Regions from separate parts of the Pseudoalteromonas sp. CNAT2-18.1 genome, predicted to be linked through region 3. Evidence: predicted binding sites of a transcription regulator. Region 3 holds the regulator's gene; each other region holds the start of a gene.

Region 1 (6,121 bases), on a different contig from region 3:
GCGCTTTAAGCATTTTGAGGGCAGTGCCACGGTAAATCTAAACGGTGTGGTGCGCAGTCGCCTTGCTTCATTTGCTGAAGAAAACCTCTAAGCATACAAGCTAATTCACTGTGTATGTGGCTAATTTCTGCCATATATTCAGTGAATTGTTAGGTATTTATGTCTAAACTGGGTAAATACGTTAAATAGCGGGTAAATTGCAGCCTAATTCATTCTTTTGTATTGGTTCTGCAAGCAGTTAAGACAAACTAGGGCAAATAAATGAGGTCAGCACGTATTCTTGTTGTCGATGATGACGAGTTAAATCGGGTGGTTTTGGAGAAAACGCTGAGCCCCAAGCACAAAGTGTTTGGTGTCGAAAGTGCTGAGGCCATGTTTGAGTGGTTAGCGACTAACAGTGTTGATCTGATCTTGCTGGACATCGTCATGCCCGGTATGGATGGTTACGAAGCGCTGCGTAAGCTTAAGCATGATGAGCGCACACAGCCTATTCCTGTCATTATCATTTCCGCCAATGATTCTCTCGTTGATGAAGCCAAAGGCCTTGAGCTCGGAGCCATGGACTACATAACCAAACCCTTTGGTAGTGCCATAGTGCGCGCGCGCGTTAAAAATCAGCTGACTATCAAGCAAAAGAACGACCTGTTAGAGATGCTGGCCAGTATCGATGGCTTAACCGAAATCCCCAACCGCCGCTATTTTGATGAACAGCTTTCGCGGGAGTGGCGGCGTAGTGTCCGCGCTGGGCTGCCGTTGTCTGTGGTGCTCATTGATATTGACTTTTTTAAACGCTACAACGATCACTATGGCCACCAACGCGGTGATGAGTGTTTGAAGAAAGTGGCTTCAACCTTGGTGGCCAATTGTCAACGTGGTAGTGACTTCGTCGCTCGCTATGGCGGTGAAGAATTTGCTGCTGTGCTGCCAGGGAGTGAAGAGGGGACAGCCATGGCGTTGGCACAAAAGCTAAAACGCGTTATAGAAGAGCTTAACGTGGCACATATAGACTCACCTGTTGCTGACCATGTCACTATCAGTATGGGGGTATCCACCTATCCTGGTTTTGGTGATGCGCAATCGGAATCACAGCTTATTGAGCGCGCTGACAGGGGTCTTTACAAAGCGAAGCAACAAGGGCGTAACACCATTGTATTTTTCGCATAAAAAAGCCACCCTGTGGGTGGCTGAACGTTTATAGCTTATTGATAAGCGCTTGGTAGGCGCTGTCACCTACACTGACTAAGGCGCCGTCAGCAAAAACCAAAGGAGTGCATTCGTCCTTTGAGATTTTGCCATCAGACTTTTTACTTTGCGTGGCGTAAAATAACACTTGGTAGTTGTCTTGTTGATGACGGAACGATTCACTGAAATCTGGCGTTCCCAAAGAATTTTTCACCTGCGCAAACCCCGTACCTAGCTGTAAGTCAGCAATATATATGCGGTTGTCTTTTTGTTGCTGCTGCCAATCACTGCCAGCCCTACGAGCATCAGCATCGCCATCATTCACTGAAACAACACAGCCTCCCAGTAAAGGAAGGGCGACTAAAGCGGCAATAAGTGTTTTTTTCATTGTTATATCCGTTATTAAGTATTGTTAACACCTGGGTAAGATAACAAATTTAATGCCAATATTTATTTGTCTTTATTATCATTAGGTTATTAAATTATCAAGGTGTCTCTTAGGCCTAGAAACCCATAGTTTAGTGAATCTAACTAACCTGATTGCGGATTTCACCATTGGCAAACCCAATAATATTCTTCGCCAATTGTTCAATGAGGCGGTCGCGGGCTTGGCGAGAGGCCCAAGCAATGTGTGGCGTTAACAATAAGTTATGGCCTTGATATGCAATTAATGGATTATCTGCGGTGGCAGGCTCACGTGTAAGCACATCTAACGCCGCACCGGCTATATCACCTTGCTCTAGGGCCGCAACGAGCGCTTGTTCATCAATAATAGGGCCACGAGCTGTATTGATGAGCACTGCACTTGGTTTCATTAAAGCGAATGCGTCGGCGTTAAATAGTTGCTGAGTCTGTGGCGTTAAAGGGCTATGAATAGAGACCACATCAGCGTTTTGCAGTGCTTGTTCAAAGCTAACCCGTCCTTCTCGTACTGGCTGTCCTTTACGCTCCGCAACAATGACCTTCATAGCGAAGGCTTCTGCAACGCGCGCCACCGCCTGACCTAACTCGCCATAGCCGATGATAGCAAGGGTTTTATCGGCAAGCTCCTCAATGGCATAATCCAAGCGACAAAACATATCACTTTGTTGCCACGCACCGTGATGGCAGTCATTAATGTAGCGATGAATGTTACCTAATAAGGCGTTGAGTAGGGCGAAGGTGTGTTGCACCACTGAGGCGGTAGAGTAGCCAGCAACATTACATACTGTGATGCCTTGCTTGGCAGCGGCTTGTAAGTCGATATTGTTGGTGCCGGTGGCAGCAACGCAAATCAGTTTAAGCTTGGGTAGCGATTGCATGTGCTCAGCATTTATCACTACTTTGTTGCTAACAATAACCTCGGCATCTTGGCAACGAGTAACAACGGACTGTGGCTCAGTTAGCTCATAAGAATGGAAGTCTCCGAGTTGCTCCAGTGGGGCTAAGCTATTGTCACCTAAAGTTTTTGCATCAAGTAGTACTATGTTCATAACTCTCTTCTCTCGTTTCGCCAGTGAGACAAAGTAGGCGTTAAAATAAGGTGGTTTAGCACTAGTCTTTCATGGTGACTTAGCGGACGCAAAAAAATATTGACCTTGGAGTTAACACTAAGGTCTACAATCAGTGACAGTTAAATAACTGCGAGAAAAACTAATGCGAATTTCAGAGTTAGCAAAAAAGGTGGACATGAGTCCCGATACGCTTCGTTACTACGAACAGCAAGGGCTATTACAGCCGCCTAATCGCACTGCAGCAGGATACCGGGATTATACGCACGCCCATTTAGCGCAATTAAACTTTATTCGTCGTGCTAAAGACGTCGGCTTTAGTTTGCAAGAAATCTCTGAGTTATTGAAGATTAACTTTGAGAAACAGCAGCATAGCTGTCATGAAGTGAAGCAACTTACGCTGCGAAAAAAGGCACTTGTGGCAGAGCGTATCGCTGAGTTGCAACGCTTTTATGCCTCTCTTTCACAATTGGCGGAGCAGTGTTGTGGCACAGAGTTACCGGCAGAGCATTGTTCAATTTTGACCGCATTGGAGGACGTTGATGGACTTACTAACTAATTTTTGGCAATTGTTTGTGCTATCTGCACCTTGGCTGATGCTGGGGCTGTTTTTAGCTGGGCTCATCAATGTATACCTTCCAGCTAACTTTTTGCAACGCCACCTTGGTAAAGAAGGCTTTTGGACAACTGTGAAAGCGGCTTTTATTGGCGCTCCCATGCCATTATGTTCTTGTGGCGTGATCCCTGCAGCCGTTGGGCTCAGACGGGCAGGCGCTTCGAAAAGTGCGACTACGTCCTTTTTAGTCTCCACGCCTGAAACTGGTGTCGACTCAGTGTCCGTATCCTATGTCTTACTGGGCCCTTTTATGGCTATTATTCGTCCTATTGCCGCAATTACCAGTGCCATTACCGCAGGTGTGCTAGTAGGTAAAGAGTCTAAGCCCGAGGCAACCCCAACACAGACATCGTCGCCGAGTTGCTGCGCCGAAAGAACGCCACAGCCGAGCACTTCATGTTGCACCAATAAGCAACAAGCGCCAGCACCCCAAGCTCCCACGCAGGCACAACAGGCTGATAATACAGCGCCGGCCTCATGCTGCAGTAGCCGCTCTAAAGCTACAAAAGAGTCCAGTTTCATGGCTAAGTTTAAGCAAGCGGTGCACTTTAGTACCACGAAACTGTTAAATGATACCGCCATGTGGTTAATGATTGGTCTGTTTTTCGCGGCGTTAGTGCAAACTTATGTGCCCGCTTCTTACTTAAGCCAGTGGGGCAGCGGATTATTGGCGATGACGGTGATGGTGCTTATCAGTATTCCAATGTACATTTGTGCCACGGCATCTACGCCAGTTGCCGCTGGACTGCTCATTGCTGGAGTATCGCCAGGCGCGGTATTGGTATTTATGCTAGCAGGACCTGCGACTAACATTGCCACACTCGGTGTTGTTGGTAAGGAGTTAGGCAAGCGCGCGATTGTTGCCTATCTCAGTGCTGTCATTGGTGTAGCCTTAGCATTTGGGTATTTAACGGATTGGCTGGTGGTACGGTTCGGCTTTGCAGTGAGCCCTTTAGTTGGGCATCAGCACGAGCTTATGGCACCGTGGTTATCGCAAAGCTTAGCCGTGATTTTACTGCTGTTGTTATTACGCTTGGTATGGCTTAAGTTGCGCGCCTGGCAAGCACCTGCGCAGCACCATGATAATACATAAAGGGTTGTATCCCTTACTGGTAAGAGTTGATAAACTTAGCGAATACGTAAATGGCGCGATACAATAAGCGCCGTTTTTTTGCCTGTGGTAATAAGGTGTAATCGTGGATAAGTATGCAGATATAAGACCCTATAATGACGACGAAGTAGCAGATGCTGTTGCCCGGTTGGTAGCAGATAATGACTTTGTTGATTTGATAGCGAAGCATAATTTGCCCGGTTGGCTTGCCGGTATGCGCTTTCTATCTCGCCCGCTGGTGCGTGCGAGCCTGAAACGTAAATGGGGCCAAGTAAACTCAGTGCGCCAGGTCCAGCTTGAAGTTGTGCATTATCTCGAGCGCATCATCCACAACACCACCTCAGAGGTCACCTATTCAGGGTTAGACAAGCTCGATAAAAACCAAGCATATCTGTTTATCTCCAATCACCGTGATATCGTGCTTGATCCCGCGTTGGTGAATTTTGGCTTGCACCAACATGATATGAATACCGTGCGTATTGCCATTGGAGATAATCTGTTACAGATCCCATACATCACTGAGCTGATGCGCTTAAACAAAAGTTTTATTGTAAAACGCTCGGCAAAAGCACCCAAAGAAATGCTTAAAGCGTTATCACAGCTCTCAGCCTATATTTATGACTCGTTGCAGGATGGCCACAGTATTTGGATAGCCCAGCGCGAAGGGCGTACCAAAGACGGTTTTGATCAAACCGATCCGGCGTTATTAAAAATGTTGCAATTGAATGGGCGCAAGCAAAAGAAAGAGTTTGCTGAGTATGTACGCGAGCTAAAAATTGTGCCGGTGTCCATTTCTTATCAATATGAACCGTGTGCGATATCCAAAGCGAAGGAGCTCTATCATAAAAAGCACCACGGCGAGTATATAAAATCTGCCGGTGAGGATATCAGCAGTATAGTAGAGGGCTTTACGACCAATAAAGGCCATGTCCACCTCGCTTTTGGTCAACCGGTGCAAAGTGGCTGTGATACCCCAGAGGATCTTGCAAAAACCATCGATAAGCAGATTGTTGAATCTTTTTATTTGCACCCAGGCAATTACATTGCCGCTAAGCACGGTGATGCGGTTGTTGATTCCGAGTCCGTTGATGTGAAGGAGTTTGATGAGCGTATGCGTGCGATTCCCGAAGAGCTACGCGATCTCGTTACGGCCCTGTATGCGCGCCCAGTACTGCGCAAGGAAGAAATGGATACCTAGGCTGGTAATTCAGAGTCTTTGGCATTAACGTTATACCTAGGGTTGGTTTTTAATACACACCAAGGGTAACAAAGGTTAGGGTAGTCAATGCGCTCGGCGTTATGCGCTGCAAGCAGCATTGAACCTTGGCCTAATCACACTGGGTAGAGCGTACATGCAGCAGCTGGAAATCTTTTCTATTGATAGCCCCTGCAAAGGGGTATGTCAGGTCAATAACCGTGGTTATTGCCTAGGCTGCTTTCGTTCTCGTGATGAGCGTTTTATGTGGAACCAACTCAGTGATGAGCAAAAACGTCACGTTAACCTACTTTGTCATCAGCGCTATAAGCGAGCAATGCAGCGCAAGCAAAAACAGGGTGACATCAACACACCTGATGCGGGGCAGGGAGAGCTTGATTTATAAGCCGTGCTTTTGTTTTAGGTAGTCAACAACGCCATTCTGTTTAAGGGTGTTTAACACCTCAAGTAACTCAGGGATCAACGCCTCATGGCGTTTATGCACGTAGTGGTAGCTGTAGTAATCA
Region 2 (6,121 bases), 190 kb from region 3:
CGTGCCGTTAACCCAACGACATGGTGCAAATCCTCCTAAATGAATAGAGGCTGCACCTCAAGGGGGCAGCCGATGTTTGTATTCACAACTTACCTATACAAGCGCTTGTTACTAGGGCTCAGTTTTTTAGCCTTAGTGGTACTAGCGCCTGCTTCATTGGCAAAGGACAGCCAACTCGATGAAGTGCTTTTTCACATCAACAACTACTACGTTGAGGAAGTGGATCGCGACAAGTTAGACCAACATGTACTCAGCAGTTTATTACAAGAGCTTGACCCATATAGCGAGTTCCTTGATGAGCAAGAGTTAAAACGATTATTCGATGTCACCAATGGCCAATACAAGGGCTTGGGTATCGAGGTAGAACAGCGTGATAAACATGTAGTGGTGATCTCCGCTCTACCCAACTCACCCGCTCGGGCCGCTGGCTTACAGCGTGGTGATGTTATCGTGTCTATCAATGGCACTAAGGTGAATAACACTACCTTGGAAGAAGTCTCTGCTCTGATCAGCAGTCGTGAAGATGGGCAAGTGCATTTAGCCGTTGCTCGCGCAGGCCACTCACAACGCCTCGACTTTCAGCTTACCCGTCAGCCTATCCACATTGAAAGCGTCGCCAGTGAGCTCAAGGCCAATGGCATGGGCTACTTACGTATTAATAGCTTCAACAATCATAGTTTTCATGATGTCGCGCGTCACATCACCATGATGCAAAACGCCAACGGCGCCATACTCAACGGGTTGCTTATTGACCTGCGTGACAACCCAGGCGGTACCCTCGACAGTGCCATTGCCATTGCCGATTTATTTTTGTCTCAAGGTGTTATCGTCTCTACTCGAGGTCGCTTTGTGGAGGCTAATCAACGCTTTGAAGCGAAAGCAGGGGACATAATTCAAGGCGCCCCCATGGTCGTGCTGATCAATGAGGGCTCTGCTTCCGCTGCAGAAATTGTTGCCGGTGCGCTCAAGGATAATGACCGGGCAACCGTGGTAGGGACTCGCTCCTATGGTAAAGGGTCGGTGCAGTCATTGATCCCCTTAGGCGATGGCCGCAGTGCTTTGAAGCTGACCACAGCGAAGTACTATACCCCCTCTGGCGTGTCCATTGAGGGGACTGGCATCGTACCTGATGTGCCGATATTGCAACCTGCCCTTTCGCAATCAAATAAAGAAGTTATAATCAGCTTAGCTGAGGGGCAAAGTGCGCATAAAAACTTAACCGCACTGCTTGATAAACAATTACTAAAAGCTCAGCAACTATTAGAACAATAAAAACGCAGGCTCGGCTTTAAGCACGGGCCTGCACACTAATCATCAACAAAGATAAAAACACATTGTGCGCTTTTTAATATGGACTACGTTGTGTGTGCTGGTGCTCTTATCACCAGTACATGCGAAGCAAATCGCTATTGTCATTGATGACATCGGCTATCATCGTAACGACATGGCTGCCTTGCACTTGCCTGGCGCTGTGACCTATTCGGTGCTCCCTTTTACTCCTTACGCCACTCACTTTGCTCAACAGGCAGGGGCCTTAGATAAAGAGGTGCTTTTGCATGCCCCCATGCAAGCCATAAACGGTAAAGCGTTAGGGCCTGGGGGGCTGACAATGGATATGTCAAAAGAAGCTTTCCAACACGAGTTACGCAAGGCATTAGCCAGCCTACCCAATGCGCGCGGCGTCAATAATCACATGGGCTCGCTGCTAACACAGCAAAATGCGCCGATGAGCTGGACTATGGAAGTGCTAAAAGAGCAGGATTTGTTTTTTCTCGACAGTAAAACAACTCCCAATTCAAAAGCGCAAACAATTGCCGGGCTATACGGTGTCAGCAATATTGCTCGCCATGTTTTTCTCGACAATATTACCACCGAGCAGCAACTACGTTATCGCTTTGAGCAGTTAAAGACTCTCGCCGATAAGTATGACTACGCAGTTGCAATTGCTCACCCCTACCCCGAAACGTTTGCGTTCTTGCAACAGGCATTGCAAGAACTCGAGGGTGAAGGTTTCCAACTTGTGCCTTTATCTCAGCTAGTGCAGCAGCGCACAATTCGACTTGCTCAGGCCGATAAAAAAAGTGTAACCGAGGAAGAGTAGAGGCCTCTAAAACAATAATAGGCGGCATGGCTGCTGATGACTGAGTTCTGGTGCCGATAAACCACCTCCTCCGTATTCAGCACCTGCCCAAGTGCTTGTTCTATGAACATAAAATTAATCTGTATCTTTTACACAAACAGTGAAAGCTTTTCTTTTCCCCTAGTCCACAAAAAACAACAAATTCATTAAAATCAAAACCTTAAAAGTTGGCATGGACTTAGCAACGTATATTCCGAAACGCAAATCTATGGAGGGTACATTATGTTAGGTTGGTCAATTGCATTTTTAGTTATCGCTTTGGTCGCAGCACTTTTAGGTTTCGGTGGCATTGCTGGCGCAGCTGCTGGCATCGCTAAAATTATTTTCTTTGTATTCTTGGTACTGCTGGTTATCTCCCTTGTTGCTGGCGCCATTCGTGGTAAAGCGCCAAGGTAGTTATTAATTTTACAGTACAAGCGGTCACAGGTGGGATGAAACCCGCGACCGCAACCAAAACACGTTATTTGAATCCAGATTTAAAGAGTTAATATTCAAGGAGAGTTCTATGTTTAATCATTCAGCAACAAAAGCATTTATCGCTACATTATTTGCCGCAGTATTCGCTATGGGCTGTGAAGACAGTGGCGGTGCCGAAGAGGCAGGTGAAAAAATTGATGAGGCGATCACTGACACTCAAAACGCGGTTGAAGACGCGTGTGAAAATGTTAAAGAAAACGCCGGTGCAGAAGAAACAAACTGCTAATACAGGCTTATCTTCAAACAAAAAACCCGCGAAGCTCGCGGGTTTTTTACATCTCTAATTATTTAAAACTGACTGTTGGCCGCCGCAACCACATTGTCTACGGTGAAGCCAAAGTGCTTAAACAATTCGCCCGCTGGCGCTGATTCACCAAAGCTAGTCATGCCGATAACTTTGCCATTCAAACCAACATACTTGTACCAGAAGTCGGCAATGCCTGCCTCTACAGCGACACGGCGAGTCACACTGCTGGGTAGGACACTTTCTTTGTACTGTGCGTCTTGTTGGTCGAACAAGTCCGTTGATGGCATAGACACCACGCGTACCTGACGACCTTGAGCGCGAAGCTCAGAAGCTGCATCCATAGCAAGTTGTACTTCCGAACCTGTGGCAATCAGAATAACTTCTGGCTCGCCATCACAGGTTAATACATACCCACCTTTTTTCACATCAGCAAGCTGCTGCGCATCGCGTGCTTGCTGAGCAAGGCCTTGACGCGTAAAGACCAGCGACGTTGGCCCATCTTTGCGCTCAATCGCTTGCTGCCACGCAATGGCTGACTCAACTTGGTCACATGGACGCCAATTCACTAGATTCGGCGTATAACGTAGGCTCGCCATTTGCTCAACCGGTTGGTGAGTCGGTCCATCTTCACCCAGGCCGATGGAATCGTGGGTGTAAACAAAGATGCTAGGCGTCTTCATTAGTGCAGCCATGCGCACCGCATTGCGTGCATACTCCATAAACATCAAAAAGGTTGCACCGTAAGGAATGAAACCTTTGTGCAGGGCAATGCCATTCATAATGGCGGACATACCAAATTCACGCACACCATAGAAAATATAGTTACCTGACGCGTCGTCTTTACTAAGGCCTTTTGAACCACTCCAAATAGTTAAGTTCGATCCGGCCAAATCGGCTGAGCCGCCCATAAACTCGGGTAGCATGGGGCCAAAGGTATTCAAGGCATTTTGCGATGCCTTACGTGTTGCTGGGCTATCCGGGTTTGCTTGTAACTGCTCAATATAGGCTTGCGACTTCTCAGCCCAGTCAGCAGGCAATTCGCCATTTTGACGACGTTCAAACTCAGCAGCAAGCTCAGGGTATGCCGCCTTGTATGCCGCAAACTTATCCTGCCAACTCTGCTCTGCTTGTGTGCCCTTCTCTTTAGCATCCCACTGTTGATAGATATCATCAGGAATCGCAAAGGCGTCATGAGACCAACCTAAGAACTCGCGCGCAGCTTTAATTTCATCATCGCCCAACGGCGCACCGTGGCAATCATGGCTTCCTGATTTATTCGGAGAGCCGTAACCAATCACTGTTTTACAACAGATAAGCGTTGGCTTGTCACCTTGGGCGCGGCCTTCATCAATAGCAGCGCGAATAGCCTCGCTATCGTGGCCATCAACATTACGCACCACGTGCCAGCCGTAAGACTCAAAACGCGCGGGAGTGTCGTCACTAAACCAGCCTTCTACCTCACCATCAATAGAAATACCATTGTCGTCCCAAAACGCAATCAACTTACCAAGGCCTAGAGTTCCTGCAAGCGAACACGCCTCGTGAGAAATCCCTTCCATCAAGCAGCCGTCGCCCATAAAAGCGTAAGTATAGTGATCAACAATTTCATGGTCAGCGCGATTAAATTGAGCAGCAAGGGCTTTCTCCGCGATTGCCATGCCTACCGCATTGGTGATCCCCTGTCCAAGCGGGCCCGTAGTAGTCTCAATACCCGGAGCGTAACCGTATTCAGGGTGGCCCGGAGTTTTTGAATGAAGCTGACGGAAGTTTTTAATTTCCTCAATAGGAAGATCATAGCCGCTTAAGTGTAAAAGCGAATAAATCAGCATTGAACCGTGGCCATTTGAGAGAATAAATCGGTCACGGTCAGCCCAGTTAGGGTTGCTCGGGTTATGCTTAAGATAATCGCGCCACAGTACTTCGGCGATATCGGCCATGCCCATCGGGGCACCCGGATGACCTGATTTAGCTTGTTGAACCGCGTCCATGGAAAGCACGCGAATGGCGTTTGCAAGTTCTTTGCGTGATGGCATGAATTCTCCTACCTTTAAATGTATTTGCGCTGGGGCTTCACTCGCGCTCATGCTGGCGCGGGTAAAGAATAAGACGAAAGCCCATTCTTACTTATTCATCTGCCCCCTGCAATTAAAAATTGGGCATCGAACGAGTAACTTTAGAATTACTCATAACGAATAAAAATACTGATAACTAAAAGAGTACAAAAACACCAAGCAATAAAGGTCAAAAGACCGCTATACAATCAATTTTATTTAGACGTCTAGGCGTAAAAAGCTAGGAAATCACCTGTGATTTAGCTAGAATACGCGCCTTAATTTATGCTGCGCTCAACCCAGTGGCTGGTATGATCTTGGGAAGCGCGATACTTGTGAGCAGAAACTTATGGCAAAACATTTATTTACTTCTGAGTCTGTGTCTGAAGGACACCCGGATAAAATCGCTGACCAAATTTCTGATGCGGTACTCGATGCTATTTTGGCGCAAGATCCCCATGCCCGTGTAGCCTGCGAAACCTATGTGAAGACCGGTATGGTGATGGTGGGTGGTGAAGTCACAACCAGTGCTTGGGTCGACATCGAAGAGTTAACGCGCAAAACCGTGCGCGAAATTGGCTACACCCATTCCGATATGGGCTTTGATGCCGACTCATGTGCAATTCTAAACACCATTGGTAAGCAGTCTCCTGATATTAATCAAGGTGTTGACCGCGCTCGTCCAGAAGAGCAAGGTGCAGGTGACCAAGGCTTGATGTTTGGTTATGCCTGTAATGAAACTGACGTGCTCATGCCAGCGCCCATTACCTATTCACACCGCTTGGTACAACGCCAAGCCGAAGTGCGCAAAAATGGTGAATTACCGTGGTTACGCCCAGACGCCAAGTCACAGGTGACCTTTGCTTATGAGAATGGCAAGGCCGTTGGTATCGATGCCGTCGTGCTGTCAACGCAACACTGCGATTCTATTGCGCAAGATGACTTGGTTGAAGCGGTCATGGAGACCATTATCAAACCAACGCTACCAGCAGAGCTTATTACCGATGCGACTAAGTTCTTCATTAACCCCACAGGACGCTTTGTGATCGGGGGCCCTATGGGGGATTGCGGCTTAACAGGTCGTAAAATCATCGTTGATACTTATGGCGGTATGGCACGTCACGGTGGTGGCGCATTCTCAGGTAAAGATCCATCGAAAGTGGACCGCTCTGCCGCTTACGCAGCACGTTACGTTGCCAAAAATAT
Region 3 (6,121 bases):
GAACATACGCGAACAATATATTATGACCAATAAAATCAGTGCATTAATTACATCCATCGCAATTGGCTTATGCTCTGCCAGCGCTACTGCTGAGCAAATCACCGCCAAGGAAGTGTTAATTGATGCCGACAAACAACAAGCACTGATCAAAGAAAATATCACTATTTTTGATAAGAACGTGCATATTGTTCACGGCAAACGGGAAATAAAAGCTGACCGCCTTGAGGCTCACCGTCGTCCAGAATTGGGTGATAACAAGCAATTGCTCGTAGCCACCGGCTCACCAGCTGTGTACACCGAAGTGATGGAAGATGGCACTGAGATTTCTGCACAGGCGCTGGAAATTCGTTATGACGTCGCCTCTGAGACCCTAAAAATTCAAGGTGATGCTAAGATTGCCATGGCCGACCAGCATATCGTTGCCGAAACTATAAGCTATGATATTGCCAAACAGCTGATCACCGCCGAAAAGGATGAAAACTCCAGCACACGAGTGCGCACAACATTAACACCACAAAGTGACGATACGCCGGAGAAAGAGCAATAATGGCGACTCTTAAAGCACAAAAATTAGCGAAAAGCTATAAAGGCCGGGAGGTCGTCAAAAGTGTGGGCTTAGAAGTGCAAGCAGGTAGTATCGTCGGCTTGCTCGGCCCTAATGGAGCCGGTAAGACAACTACTTTTTACATGATAGTTGGCTTGGTACCCAGTGATAAAGGCACCATCAGTATTGATGATGAGGATATCACTTTGATGCCGATGCACTCTCGTGCGCGCTTAGGTATTGGTTATTTACCGCAAGAATCATCTATTTTTCGAAAGCTGACAGTTTTTCAAAATTTGATGGCCATTCTAGAAACCCGCAAGGGCTTAAGCAAAGCAGAGCGTGAAAGCGAGCTTGAGGGCCTACTTGATGAGTTTAATATACAGCACATTCGAGACTCACAAGGAATGGCGTTATCTGGTGGCGAACGTCGCCGGGTAGAAATAGCGCGAGCATTGGCGGCAAACCCCAAGTTTATCTTGTTGGATGAACCTTTTGCTGGTGTCGACCCTATTTCAGTGTTAGATATAAAGAAAATCATAGAGCATCTGCGCAATCGTGGCATTGGTGTATTAATCACCGACCACAACGTGCGAGAGACCCTAGACGTATGTGAAACCGCATACATTGTTTCCCATGGCGAGCTCATTGCTTCTGGCACTCCAGAGCAAGTTCTTGCCGATCAAACGGTTCGCGACGTCTATTTGGGTGAGCAGTTTAGATTATAACGATTAAAGGATTGTTAGAGATACATGAGGCAATCATTACAGCTGCGCCTAGGCCAGCAATTAACAATGACCCCACAATTGCAGCAAGCGATTCGCCTGTTGCAGCTCAGTACTTTGGATCTCCAACAAGAAATTCAAGAGGCGTTGGACGCCAACCCATTACTTGAAGTTGAAGAAGACAATTACGCCGACAATAACGACAACCAAGAGCAAAAAGAGTCGACGTCCGACAACCAAAATAACGATACCGCCGAGACGGCCAGCGCCAGTAAGGATGAAGTTGAAAGTGCTGATGCCATGAACAACGAGTCCATCAGTGAAGACTTGCCCATGGATGTGTCTTGGGATGAGTATATTAGTGCGGCTCCCGTTGCCTCCTCTGGGCCTATGCCAGAAGATGAGTCTATCTACCAAGGCGAAACCACCGAGTCGTTACATGATTATTTAATGTGGCAGCTGCAATTAACACCTTTTAGTGCCACCGACGAGGCCATCGCCACAGCTATCATTGAAGCCATCAATGACAACGGCATTTTAACGGTCAGTTGTGAAGATCTGCTGGAAAGCTTGAATCATGATGAACAAGACGATGGTATCGAGCTCGATGAAATTGAAGCCGTTCTTAAGCGTATCCAACTCTTTGATCCAGTAGGAATTGGTGCGCGTTCTTTACAAGAGTGCTTGTTGATCCAGCTCAAGCAATTTGACCCACAAACCCCTTGGCTTGAAGAGACCAAAGAGGTAGTTTGTAACTATATTGATTTGCTTGGTAGTCGCGACTATCGCACCTTGATGAAAAAGACTAAGCTTAAAGAAGCGCAGTTAAAAGAGGTGATGACACTGATACACAGTTTAAATCCGACTCCTGCAGCCACGATTGTGCGAGAGCAGTCAGAGTATGTGATTCCAGACGTATCGGTGAAGAAAGTTAAAGGCCGCTGGGTGGTTGAATTAAACCCAGATAGTATGCCTAAGATCCGCGTTAACGATCACTATGCATCAATGTCGCGAAGCTGTAAGTCGCAAAGTGATAGTCAATTTATTCGCTCGCATTTACAAGAAGCGAAATGGTTTATAAAGAGCTTGGAACAACGCAATGATACGCTACTTAAAGTAACTAATTGCATTGTTCAACAACAACAGGCATTCTTTGAACATGGTGAAGAGGCAATGAAGCCAATGGTGCTTAATGACGTTGCCGAAATGGTGGAAATGCATGAGTCAACGATTTCCCGTGTGACCACCCAAAAGTATATGCATACACCACGGGGTATTTTTGAGCTGAAGTACTTTTTCTCCAGCCATGTTACAACCGAAAACGGAGGTGAATGCTCGTCCACAGCGATTCGAGCATTGATCAAAAAGCTAGTAGCTGCGGAGAATCCTGCTAAACCGTTGAGTGATAGCAAGATTGCCGACGTACTAGCCGAGCAAGGAATTAAAGTGGCTCGGCGCACGATTGCTAAATATCGTGAATCGCTAGCCATTCCACCGTCAAATCAGCGTAAAAGTTTGATATAGACGTTAGACAAGAAGGAAAATGCTTATGCAATTAAATCTTACCGGTCGTCACGTAGAAATCACTGATTCTCTTCGCAACTATGTGAATAGCAAATTTGCAAAATTAGAGCGTCACTTTGACCATATAAATAATGTGCATGTCATTCTTGATATTGAAAAACTAACACAAAAAGCAGAAGCTACTCTTCACGTTAACGGTGGTGAACTGTTCGCAACCGCAGAGCACCAGGATATGTATGCGGCGATCGACGGCTTAATTGATAAGCTCGACCGTCAAGTGATTAAACATAAAGAGAAATTATCTCGTCACTAACATGAACCTAGATTCACTCTTTACCAAGGACTGCAGCAAAGCTGCGGTCCTTTTTAATAGCAAAAAAAGAATGCTGGAGTACCTCTCTCAGGTGGCTCATCAGCACAGTCCTCACCTCAGCGAGCAATCGGTACTTGATGCTTTGCTAACCCGCGAAAAGCTGGGCAGTACTGGCATCGGCAAAGGCGTTGCTATTCCACATGGCCGTCTCGATGGTATCGACAGTACGATTGCCATTGTTGTAACCAATCGCGAAGCCATTAACTTTGATGCCATTGATAACCGTCCAGTGGATATCTTTGTCGCACTTTTAGTGCCGGCTAATGAGACTGAACAACACCTGAAGACCTTAGCGACAATTGCTGATAAACTAAAAGACAAACAACTGTGTAAACAACTGCGCTCGGCGAGCAGCGATCAAGAGCTTTATCAATTGATCGCCGACTAATGCGCGCCGTATTGGTTCATGGTGTGGTTTAAATGTGCGTCTTGGGGTAAAACAAGGAGTTGTCGGATGGAACTTATCATTGTCAGTGGTCGCTCGGGTTCTGGAAAATCAGTCGCGTTACGGGTGCTCGAAGACCTTGGATACTATTGCGTAGATAACATCCCAGTTATTTTACTCCCCTCCTTGGTGCGCAGTGTTTCAGCAAATTATGACAAAATTGCCGTCAGTATCGACGTGCGCAATTTGCCCAAAGAACAGCATGAATTTAACGACATTCTCGCTTACCTGCCTGAGTTTGCTAAGCCTTCGCTGTTTTACCTTGATAGTGACGAACAAACGTTGATAAAGCGTTTCTCTGAAACTCGTCGACTACACCCCTTATCCATGCAAAATATGACGTTGGATGTCGCTATTCGTGAAGAGAAGCAGCTTCTTGATGTACTCATCTCCCACGCCGACTTTATTATTGATACAACTGAGCTCAGTGTTCACCAGTTGGCGGAGATGATCCGTGAAAAAGTGCTGGGTAAAAAAGACAAGCAATTACTGATCACTTTTGAGTCTTTTGGGTTTAAACATGGCATTCCAAAAAATGCTGATTATGTGTTTGATGTGCGGTTTCTCCCCAATCCCCATTGGGAACCTGAACTAAAGGCGCTCACAGGGTTAGACCAACCCGTTCAAGATTATCTAGCCAGTCACTCAATCGTGCAAAAGTTCACTTGGCAGATCCAAACTTTTGTTCAAACTTGGTTACCCCACCTAGAGCGTAATAACCGTAGTTATTTAACCATTGCTATTGGCTGCACTGGGGGTCAACACCGCTCAGTGTACCTTGCCCAAACTTTGGGAGAGCGCTTTTTAGATACTTATCCGAACGTGAAAATTCGCCATCGAGAGCAGGAAAAATAGTGATGGTTGAAGGTACTTTTATTATTCAAAACAAGTTAGGCCTACATGCTCGTGCAGCCTCACAATTGGCGCAACTGGCGATGAATTTTGATGCCGAAATAATGTTATATCAAGGTGATAAGAGCGCACAGGCCGACAGTGTCTTGGCTTTACTGCTCCTTGAGAGCGGCAAAGGTAAGGAAGTGCGCGTGCAGTGTGAAGGCCCTGATGCCGACGCCGCGTTGGCAGCTATCGGGGCGCTCATTGCAGAAAAGTTCCACGAACAAGAATAACCCTTAGGCATTTACTTTTGCTATCATTGATTTAGTTAGGTTAAACTAATCAACGGCTTGTAAGCGCTTGCTTGCACGCTATTTCCCACCCCATTTTTTGTATTTAAGGGATGCCTATGCCAGAAGCCTATGAACAAGATTACCCGCTGCAACAACTTCAAGAAGTCACCGAAGCTCTTAATAGCGGCCAGTTTGTTCATGTACGCAGGCTTCTCGCCAAAACTGCGCCCTGTGATACCGCATTATTATTAGAATCATCGCCCCATAAGACACGTTCTAAACTATGGGCGCTCGTCGACCCTGATGTCCAAGGCGATGTACTTGAAGAGCTCTCTGAAGATGTACGCCTGAGCATTATCTCACGCATGGAGCCTGAGCATATCGCCGCAGCGACAGAGGACATGGACGATGATGACTTAGGGGAAGTATTACGAAGCTTACCAGAGCCCGTTTATAAAGACGTTATTGAGGCAATGGATATCCAAGATAGAGACCGTGCAACTACGGCTCTGTCTTACCAGGAGCGCTCAGCTGGGGCGCTGATGAATACCGATACAGTGACTATCCGTCCCGATGTCTCTGTTGATGTGGTGCTGCGCTACTTACGCCTCAAAGGCGAGTTACCTGAAGGCACCGATGAGCTCTACGTAGTCGATAAAAATAACTGCTTTTTAGGCTCAATGCCATTGAGCTCTTTGCTAACCACCATGCCAGATGCCATCGTGCGCGACATCATGGATGAAGAGTGTGAATCTATTCCAATCACCATGGATGAGTCTGAAGTGGCGCAGCTGTTCGAGCGCCACAACTGGATTTCGGCCCCTGTGGTCGACGATCAGGCGCACTTACTTGGGCGTATTACCATTGATGATATCGTCGATGTTATCCGTGAAGACGCTGAACACAGTTTACTGAGCTTAGCCGGTCTAGATGATGAAGAAGATACCTTTGCACCGGTATTTAAAAGTACTCAGCGGCGCTCCGTTTGGCTTGGAGTAAATTTATTGACCGCGATGCTGGCCGCATTTGTGGCGAGCTTTTTCGAAACCACCTTGGGTATCTTGCCATTTTTAGCCGTGCTCAATGGTATTGTGCCATCAATGGGGGGCGTGGCCGGCTCGCAAACGCTGACCTTGGTTATTCGAGGCCTCGCACTTGGCCATATTAACGCCACCAACCAGAAATTTATACTGACCAAAGAGCTCGCCATCGGGGCCTTGAATGGGGTGCTGTGGGCTTTGCTTATCGGTAGCGCCATCGCGCTTTGGAAATGGGATTTAACAATTGGTTTAGTGATCGCCTTTGCGATGTTTATGAATCTCCTCGCTGCGGGTATTGCTGGTGCGGTTATTCCCTTAATTCTGAAGAGAATGAATATCGACC
Region 4 (6,121 bases), on a different contig from region 3:
ACGCCTTCGAGTTTATCAACATCGAAGCCGCTAGTTAGTTGCTGTTGTTCTTCAGTCATCTTCACTCAACCATGCTTTAACTACTTGCGAGGATAGTTCAGGCTCATTGGCAACCAAGGCGCGAACCGCTTTTAGGAGATCTTCATCACCATGTAAGTCTGGCAACTGCAGTGTCCCGTCGGAGGAGAAGCCCACCGCTGCCGAGTCGAAATCTTTGTTTAGCATCTCTAATGTGCTATCACCGATATCCACACCCGAACTCAACGCATCTTCATTGTATTCTTCCAGTGTATCATCTGGGTAGATAAGTCGTTTAAGCATGGGGCGAACCACGGCAATGATCAACACGATTATCACTAATGCGCCCAGTGCTAAACGCACTATCTTCATAAACCAATTTTGCTCCCACAGTGGCAGTTCAGCAACTGCGCCCAGATCTTCACGTACAAAGGGCACACTCACGACTTCTAAGGCATCACCACGCTGCATGTCGAAACCCACGCCTCCTTGTAACAGGCGACGAATATTGTTGAGCTCCTCGGCACTGCGCGGTGCACTGGTGGTTTGCCCATCCGCACCAGCTGTTTGTGTGTAATCCACAGCCACGGAAACACTGATACGACGGATCACCCCAGTCTGCTTACGTTTATGAGAAATAGTGGTATCAAGCTCATAATTACGGGTCGCTTCTTTGTGGCTGCGCGACGGTGAGCGAGTTTGCGCACTTTGCTCGTCCAACGCATTCTCTGGAATGTTAGAGTTCACTGGCGGTTGATTTGTTAAAGCGCCAGGAATGCCGACCGCTAAACCACCAATGTTATTCTCTTCTAATGTGGTTTCACTGCGCACCGCTGGCAAGTCTGGGTTGTAACGCTTTTGAGTCTCTTCTACTGCGCTGAAATCCATGACCAAGTCGACCTGCGCAGTATAGTTACCCAGTCCGACCACCGGGATCATGATGCTATCAATTTTTTCTATATATTCCTGCTCTCGTTGACGTTCAATCTCATACTCTTTACGTGAGCGCGCCGATAACGAATTTTGTGAACCGGAGTTAAGCAGACGACCATTTTGATCGGTTACCGTGACTCGTTCAGGAGACAGTCCTTGCACGGCCGAGGCGACAATATCGACGATAGAGTCTATTTCTTCACTGTTGAGGTTTCGGCCGCGTTTAACCGTAGCAACAACCGTGGCTGAAGGCTTCTTCTCAATACGAGCAAATACGTTTTCTTTAGGAATAGCCAGTAACACTTTGGCGCGCGATACTTTATTAAGTTCTTCAATAGTACGCGCAAGCTGCTGCTCGCGAGAATGCTTGAGACGTTCACGTTCAAGACGCTGTGATACGCCAAACCCCATGTCTTGCATCAAGATATCGGTACCCGATTGCGGGCCTTGAGTAAGCCCCTCTCGGGCCATATTTAGTTTTATATCTTGATAGGCATCTTCGGCAACCATGATCACGTTGCCATCGAGTTCATAATCGATTTTTTGCGCGTCCAAGAAATCCAAGGTCTGAATCAATTCCTCGGTAGGCATTTTGCCTAACGGGCGCATATCAGGCTGACGCGCCCAAATTATGATAAAAATAGCGATGGCCAAGCAAATAGCCAAAGCGATGATCAGCGTCACCTGTCGAAGCATATCCACACCATTGAGGGCGCTTAAATAGCCAGACTTTTGTTCTTGCTGTTCACCCGAGGAGTCGGTGTTCATGTCAACACCGCCATCGGCAAGGGCTAAATCTGTTGATTGGTTTGCTTGTGCCACAACTGTTCTCCGCTATCCGTTATACAGGCATGTTCATAATGTCTTTGTAGGCTTCCACTAGCTTGTTACGAACCTGCACAGTGGCCTCAAATGCGACAGAGGATTTTTGCGATGCGATCATTGCTTCGGCAAGAGAAACGCGGCGATCACCCATCTCCACAGCAACCACTTTCGATTTAGCGTCTTGCTGTAGGTTATGAACATTATCGATTGCGCTACTTAGTAGCTCACCAAATTGGCTGGTCGATGTTTGCGGCACTTGGTTTTGTGCCTCTTTCAATGGGTTACGAGCTTGCGCTTCTTGCGCGAGCGACTGCATTTCTTGAAATAATGAGTTGGCTTGGACTTTCATCTTGGGCATCACTCAGTTAATTAAACTTACCCTGAACAATGCACAAGTCATGCCAATAAAATACCGTTATTTAACAGTGACTTATTGCTATTTTAATTTTGACACTGAGGAATTAGGCAAGCTATATTTTTGACGCCCACAAGAAAGCCCGAGCTTATCCCGGGCTGAAATAGAACATTATGACGAGACTATGCAGGAAGGTGGATCCCCTGCTCGCGCATTTGCGCTATTTTGTAGCGTAAGGTACGCGGGCTGATCCCTAAGGCATCAGCAACATCCTTACGCTTACCGTTGAAGCGCGCTAAGGTATCGAGAATTATTTTGTGCTCTTTGTTTTTAAGCTCATCTTTAAAGTTATGGGCTTGGTCTACACCTTGGGGTGATGCCACTGGCAGCTCATCATAGTGTTGATTGAGCGCAGAAGGCATATCTTGGTGCGCATTGTGCTCAACTTCATCATCAGTGACGAACTCCTCGATATAAATGGCGCTGGCGTGCACCTCGTCACCGGATTTTAAGATCAGCGCACGCTGAATAACATTATCAAGCTCACGCACATTTCCCGGCCAAGTATGCGCCATTAAGCGCTCTTTGGCATCGGCACTGAGCGAGGCAGTCGCTTGTTTGCTAGCTTGGCAATGGCGCTCCAATAAATGTTCAGCCAGTGGAATAATATCCCCGGGACGCTGATTGAGCGGCAACCAGGTCAGCGGGAACACGTTTAGGCGATAATATAAATCTTCCCGGAATATACCGGCTCTGACCGCTTCTTTGAGATCACGGTTTGACGTGGCCAACACCCGTACGTTGAGCTCGATGGTTTTGCGACTCCCTAAGCGCTCAACCTCGCGCTCTTGCAATACACGTAGCAATTTCGCTTGTAGGCCTAAATCCATTTCAGTAATTTCATCAAGTAAAATGGTGCCATTTTGTGCTTGCTCAAATTTACCTGGACAGGCATTCACAGCGCCAGTGAACGCGCCTTTCTCGTAACCGAACAAAGTCGATTCAAGCATGTTTTCGGGAATGGCTGCACAATTGATAGCGATAAATGGCGCCTCTTTGCGCGGCGATTGGTCGTGAATATAGCGCGCCAATACCTCTTTACCACTCCCGCTTGGACCCATCACCATGACACTCGCGTCACTGTCAGCCACTTTATTGGCTAAATCGAGTAGCGCCAAACTTTTGGCATCAGCGACCACCGGGCCACTTTGGCTAGCCGTTTCATTGGGTAAATAACGACTCACTAAATTCAGTAAGACCTCGGGGGCGAATGGCTTTGCCATATAGTCGATGGCCCCCAGACGCATGGCTTCGACCGCATCATCAATAGTGGCATAGGCCGTCATCATTAATACCGGCATGTCTGGATAGTTAAGCTTGATGCTTTTTAGTAATTCAATGCCGTTAATACCGGGCATCTGCACATCACTGACCACTAAAGCAACACTGTGCTCTTTTAGCATCATGATTGCTTCTTCACCACTTTTTGCTGCGATGCAGCGAATATCTGACAGTGTTAATGTATCGATTAGGGCTTCGCGTAACCCCTTGTCATCCTCGACAACAAGTACATAGTTATTCATTGCTCTGCTCCTGGGTATTGCTGTGCAAAACAGGAAGCGTTAGCGTAAATTGCGCGCCACCGTTTTGAAGGTTCTCTACTTTTATTTGCCCCTTATGGGCATTCACCACTGAGGCAACCACAGCCAGACCTAAACCTGTGCCCTGACGCTTAGTGGTAAAAAAAGGCTCAAAAATTTTGTCAATAATCTCTTCTTTGATCCCTGGGCCATTATCGCTAATGATGATATCGACATAATCACTGTTCGTGCGTTGACGACGTGCCTGCATCTTAATATGCGCACCGCTGCCTATCACCTGTAAACTATTGTGCACCAGATTATTGATGGCACTGGCCAAGGCAGTACGATTGCCCATGACTTCGATATCGGGCTCAGGAAGCTGTACTTGTAGATGCGCTTCATGCTCGCTAAGCATGGCTTCACTGCCAGAATTTACATCATTAAGTAACTGCCCTAATGACATCGGCTCAACGACTTGCTGCTCACCACTTTTGGCAAACAACAGCATATCATTCACTTGGTTTTCCAAATCTTTTAAACGCGACATGAGCTTATCGTGACAGTGGGCACGCGATTGATTATTCAATCGCGACGAGCCCAAATTGGCCCCATATAACATGGCTGCCGAGAGCGGTGTACGCACTTGGTGGGCTAAAGTAGCCACCATTTTGCCAAGCGCGCTTAAACGTTGCATGTGCGCCACTCTTGATTGCAAACGACGCGTTTCCGTTAAATCGGTCATTAAAATAAGCTGCCCGGGCTCGGGCGTGAGCGCGCGGATTTCTAATTTTATACGCCGTCCATCGCGCAACGACACTTCATGGCCATCGTCCTGTTGCGGGCGGAATGAGCGCTGGATCACCGCAAACCATTTCTCACCTTCGAGCGGCTCGCCTAACATATCACTGGCAATTTGATTGGCTTTGGCTATCATTCCCTGTCCATCAAGCACCACCACACCCGCAGGCATGGTATCGACTAAATGACTCAGCCAGCTGGCTTGTAGCCGCAAGTCGCTCAGCTCTCCAACGTAAGCCTCTTGCGCTAATGCCGGGCTAAACTGGCCATGATGAAGGATTTGTGGGTTGATAACACTCGCTAATGCCATGATTTTCACTCTTAAACACAAGGTCTAATCCATAAAAGCACAAAGCGTACCAACTTTATTTTATTTAATATTCATGAAGTTACATTGTTATTATTGCTATCAAAAAAATGACACTGTATAAAAAAACAGTTACCTGATACATTAGTTGATAACGCTTTCTACAAGGAGTTTTTATGTGTATTCGCTGCGCCTGGGTGGACTTAAGTAAGCCCGATTACGTTGCCTACCATGACGATGAATGGGGTGTGCCTGTTTATGATGATCAACGCTTATTCGAGTTTATTACTCTCGAATCGGCACAAGCTGGTTTGAGCTGGTATACCATTTTAAAAAAACGAGACAACTACCGCCGTGCTTTTGCTGGCTTTGATATTCACACTGTCGCCGCTTTTGATGGCAAAGACATCACGCGCTTGCTCAATGATGCCGGTATTGTGCGCAATAAGTTAAAAATTAATGCCGCTATTAATAACGCTCAACGCTTTATTGAAATTCAACATCAGTTTGGTAGCTTTAGCGCGTATCAATGGCAATTTGTGAATGACAGACCGCGCGTCAACAGCATCGCGAATCCTGAAGATTACGTAGCAACCAGTGAGCAATCCGATATTTTTGCTAAAGATTTGAAAAAGCGTGGCTTTAAATTTTTAGGGTCCACTACAGTGTACGCTCATATGCAGGCTTGTGGCATGGTTAACGACCACCACAACCAATGCTTTCGCAAAGAGCAGGTGATCACTTTGTATTAGCTTTGAACCTGAGTTAACTACTTAAGGGGCGCTGGCACCGCGTGTGTTACTGCGGCAAAGCTAATCGCGGTTGAGATTATATTTTTTCATTTTCTCAACTAAGGTGGTGCGACGCACACCCAGCACCTCAGCAGCACGGGCAACAACATAGTCATAGCGCTCAAGCGCTTGCGTGATAAGACTCACTTCTAACTCTGCAAGGTATTCTTTGAGGTTGACTCCATCATCAGGCAGCACCCCAATATTGTCCGCTGCAGATTCATGCTCAGCAGGTAGTTGCTCATCGTCATCAACAAAGCCTTCACCGAAAATATCATTCAGGGCTTGGCGCTCTAATAGCTCTTCGGGGTACTGTGGAACAAATGCTTCAACATCAAGATGCTGATATTTCTTCGGTAAGTCTGGTACATCAACCACTTGATCCGGAAACATAATCACCATGCGTTCGACAAGATTACCGAGCTCACGAATATTTCCGGGCCACGTATGGCCTTTTAAACTTTCAATGGCGCGGTCGGTAAACTTAACGCTTTGACCGCTTTGCTGGGCT

What was found. Region 3 encodes sigma-54, which starts transcription at its own class of promoters, with help from an activator protein. Its sites were predicted from a motif close to GTTGGCACGNNNNTNGNNT; they were not measured.
Region 1: the regulator sigma-54 is predicted to act here: its motif matches at 1,612-1,630, upstream of MHM94_RS07700 (DUF3192 domain-containing protein).
Region 2: the regulator sigma-54 is predicted to act here: its motif matches at 2,307-2,325, upstream of MHM94_RS12120 (DUF1328 family protein).
Region 4: the regulator sigma-54 is predicted to act here: its motif matches at 2,164-2,182, upstream of fliE (flagellar hook-basal body complex protein FliE).

The regions. Positions count from the first base shown of each region.
Region 1 is NZ_JAKRFR010000003.1:186,597-192,717, reverse strand. It holds partial or broken gene MHM94_RS07710 (PhoH family protein) at 1-91, shown strand, start outside; gene MHM94_RS07705 (diguanylate cyclase) at 262-1,164, shown strand; gene MHM94_RS07700 (DUF3192 domain-containing protein) at 1,193-1,570, opposite strand; gene MHM94_RS07695 (D-2-hydroxyacid dehydrogenase) at 1,710-2,654, opposite strand; gene zntR (Zn(2+)-responsive transcriptional regulator) at 2,818-3,231, shown strand; gene MHM94_RS07685 (SO_0444 family Cu/Zn efflux transporter) at 3,215-4,381, shown strand; gene MHM94_RS07680 (1-acyl-sn-glycerol-3-phosphate acyltransferase) at 4,485-5,597, shown strand; gene MHM94_RS07675 (DUF1289 domain-containing protein) at 5,752-6,000, shown strand; gene MHM94_RS07670 (transporter substrate-binding domain-containing protein) at 5,995-6,121, opposite strand, start outside.
Region 2 is NZ_JAKRFR010000005.1:132,134-138,254, forward strand. It holds gene MHM94_RS12105 (peptidoglycan DD-metalloendopeptidase family protein) at 1-39, shown strand, start outside; gene MHM94_RS12110 (S41 family peptidase) at 73-1,272, shown strand; gene MHM94_RS12115 (divergent polysaccharide deacetylase family protein) at 1,337-2,101, shown strand; gene MHM94_RS12120 (DUF1328 family protein) at 2,363-2,536, shown strand; gene MHM94_RS12125 (hypothetical protein) at 2,646-2,843, shown strand; gene tkt (transketolase) at 2,906-4,897, opposite strand; gene metK (methionine adenosyltransferase) at 5,265-6,121, shown strand, end outside.
Region 3 is NZ_JAKRFR010000005.1:325,970-332,090, forward strand. It holds gene lptC (LPS export ABC transporter periplasmic protein LptC) at 1-33, shown strand, start outside; gene lptA (lipopolysaccharide transport periplasmic protein LptA) at 23-547, shown strand; gene lptB (LPS export ABC transporter ATP-binding protein) at 547-1,272, shown strand; gene MHM94_RS13105 (RNA polymerase factor sigma-54) at 1,297-2,793, shown strand; gene hpf (ribosome hibernation promoting factor) at 2,819-3,106, shown strand; gene ptsN (PTS IIA-like nitrogen regulatory protein PtsN) at 3,108-3,554, shown strand; gene rapZ (RNase adapter RapZ) at 3,621-4,466, shown strand; gene MHM94_RS13125 (HPr family phosphocarrier protein) at 4,466-4,738, shown strand; gene mgtE (magnesium transporter) at 4,855-6,121, shown strand, end outside.
Region 4 is NZ_JAKRFR010000004.1:223,338-229,458, reverse strand. It holds gene fliG (flagellar motor switch protein FliG) at 1-59, opposite strand, end outside; gene fliF (flagellar basal-body MS-ring/collar protein FliF) at 52-1,773, opposite strand; gene fliE (flagellar hook-basal body complex protein FliE) at 1,793-2,125, opposite strand; gene MHM94_RS10315 (sigma-54 dependent transcriptional regulator) at 2,314-3,714, opposite strand; gene MHM94_RS10310 (ATP-binding protein) at 3,707-4,822, opposite strand; gene MHM94_RS10305 (DNA-3-methyladenine glycosylase I) at 4,996-5,571, shown strand; gene MHM94_RS10300 (sigma-54 dependent transcriptional regulator) at 5,632-6,121, opposite strand, start outside.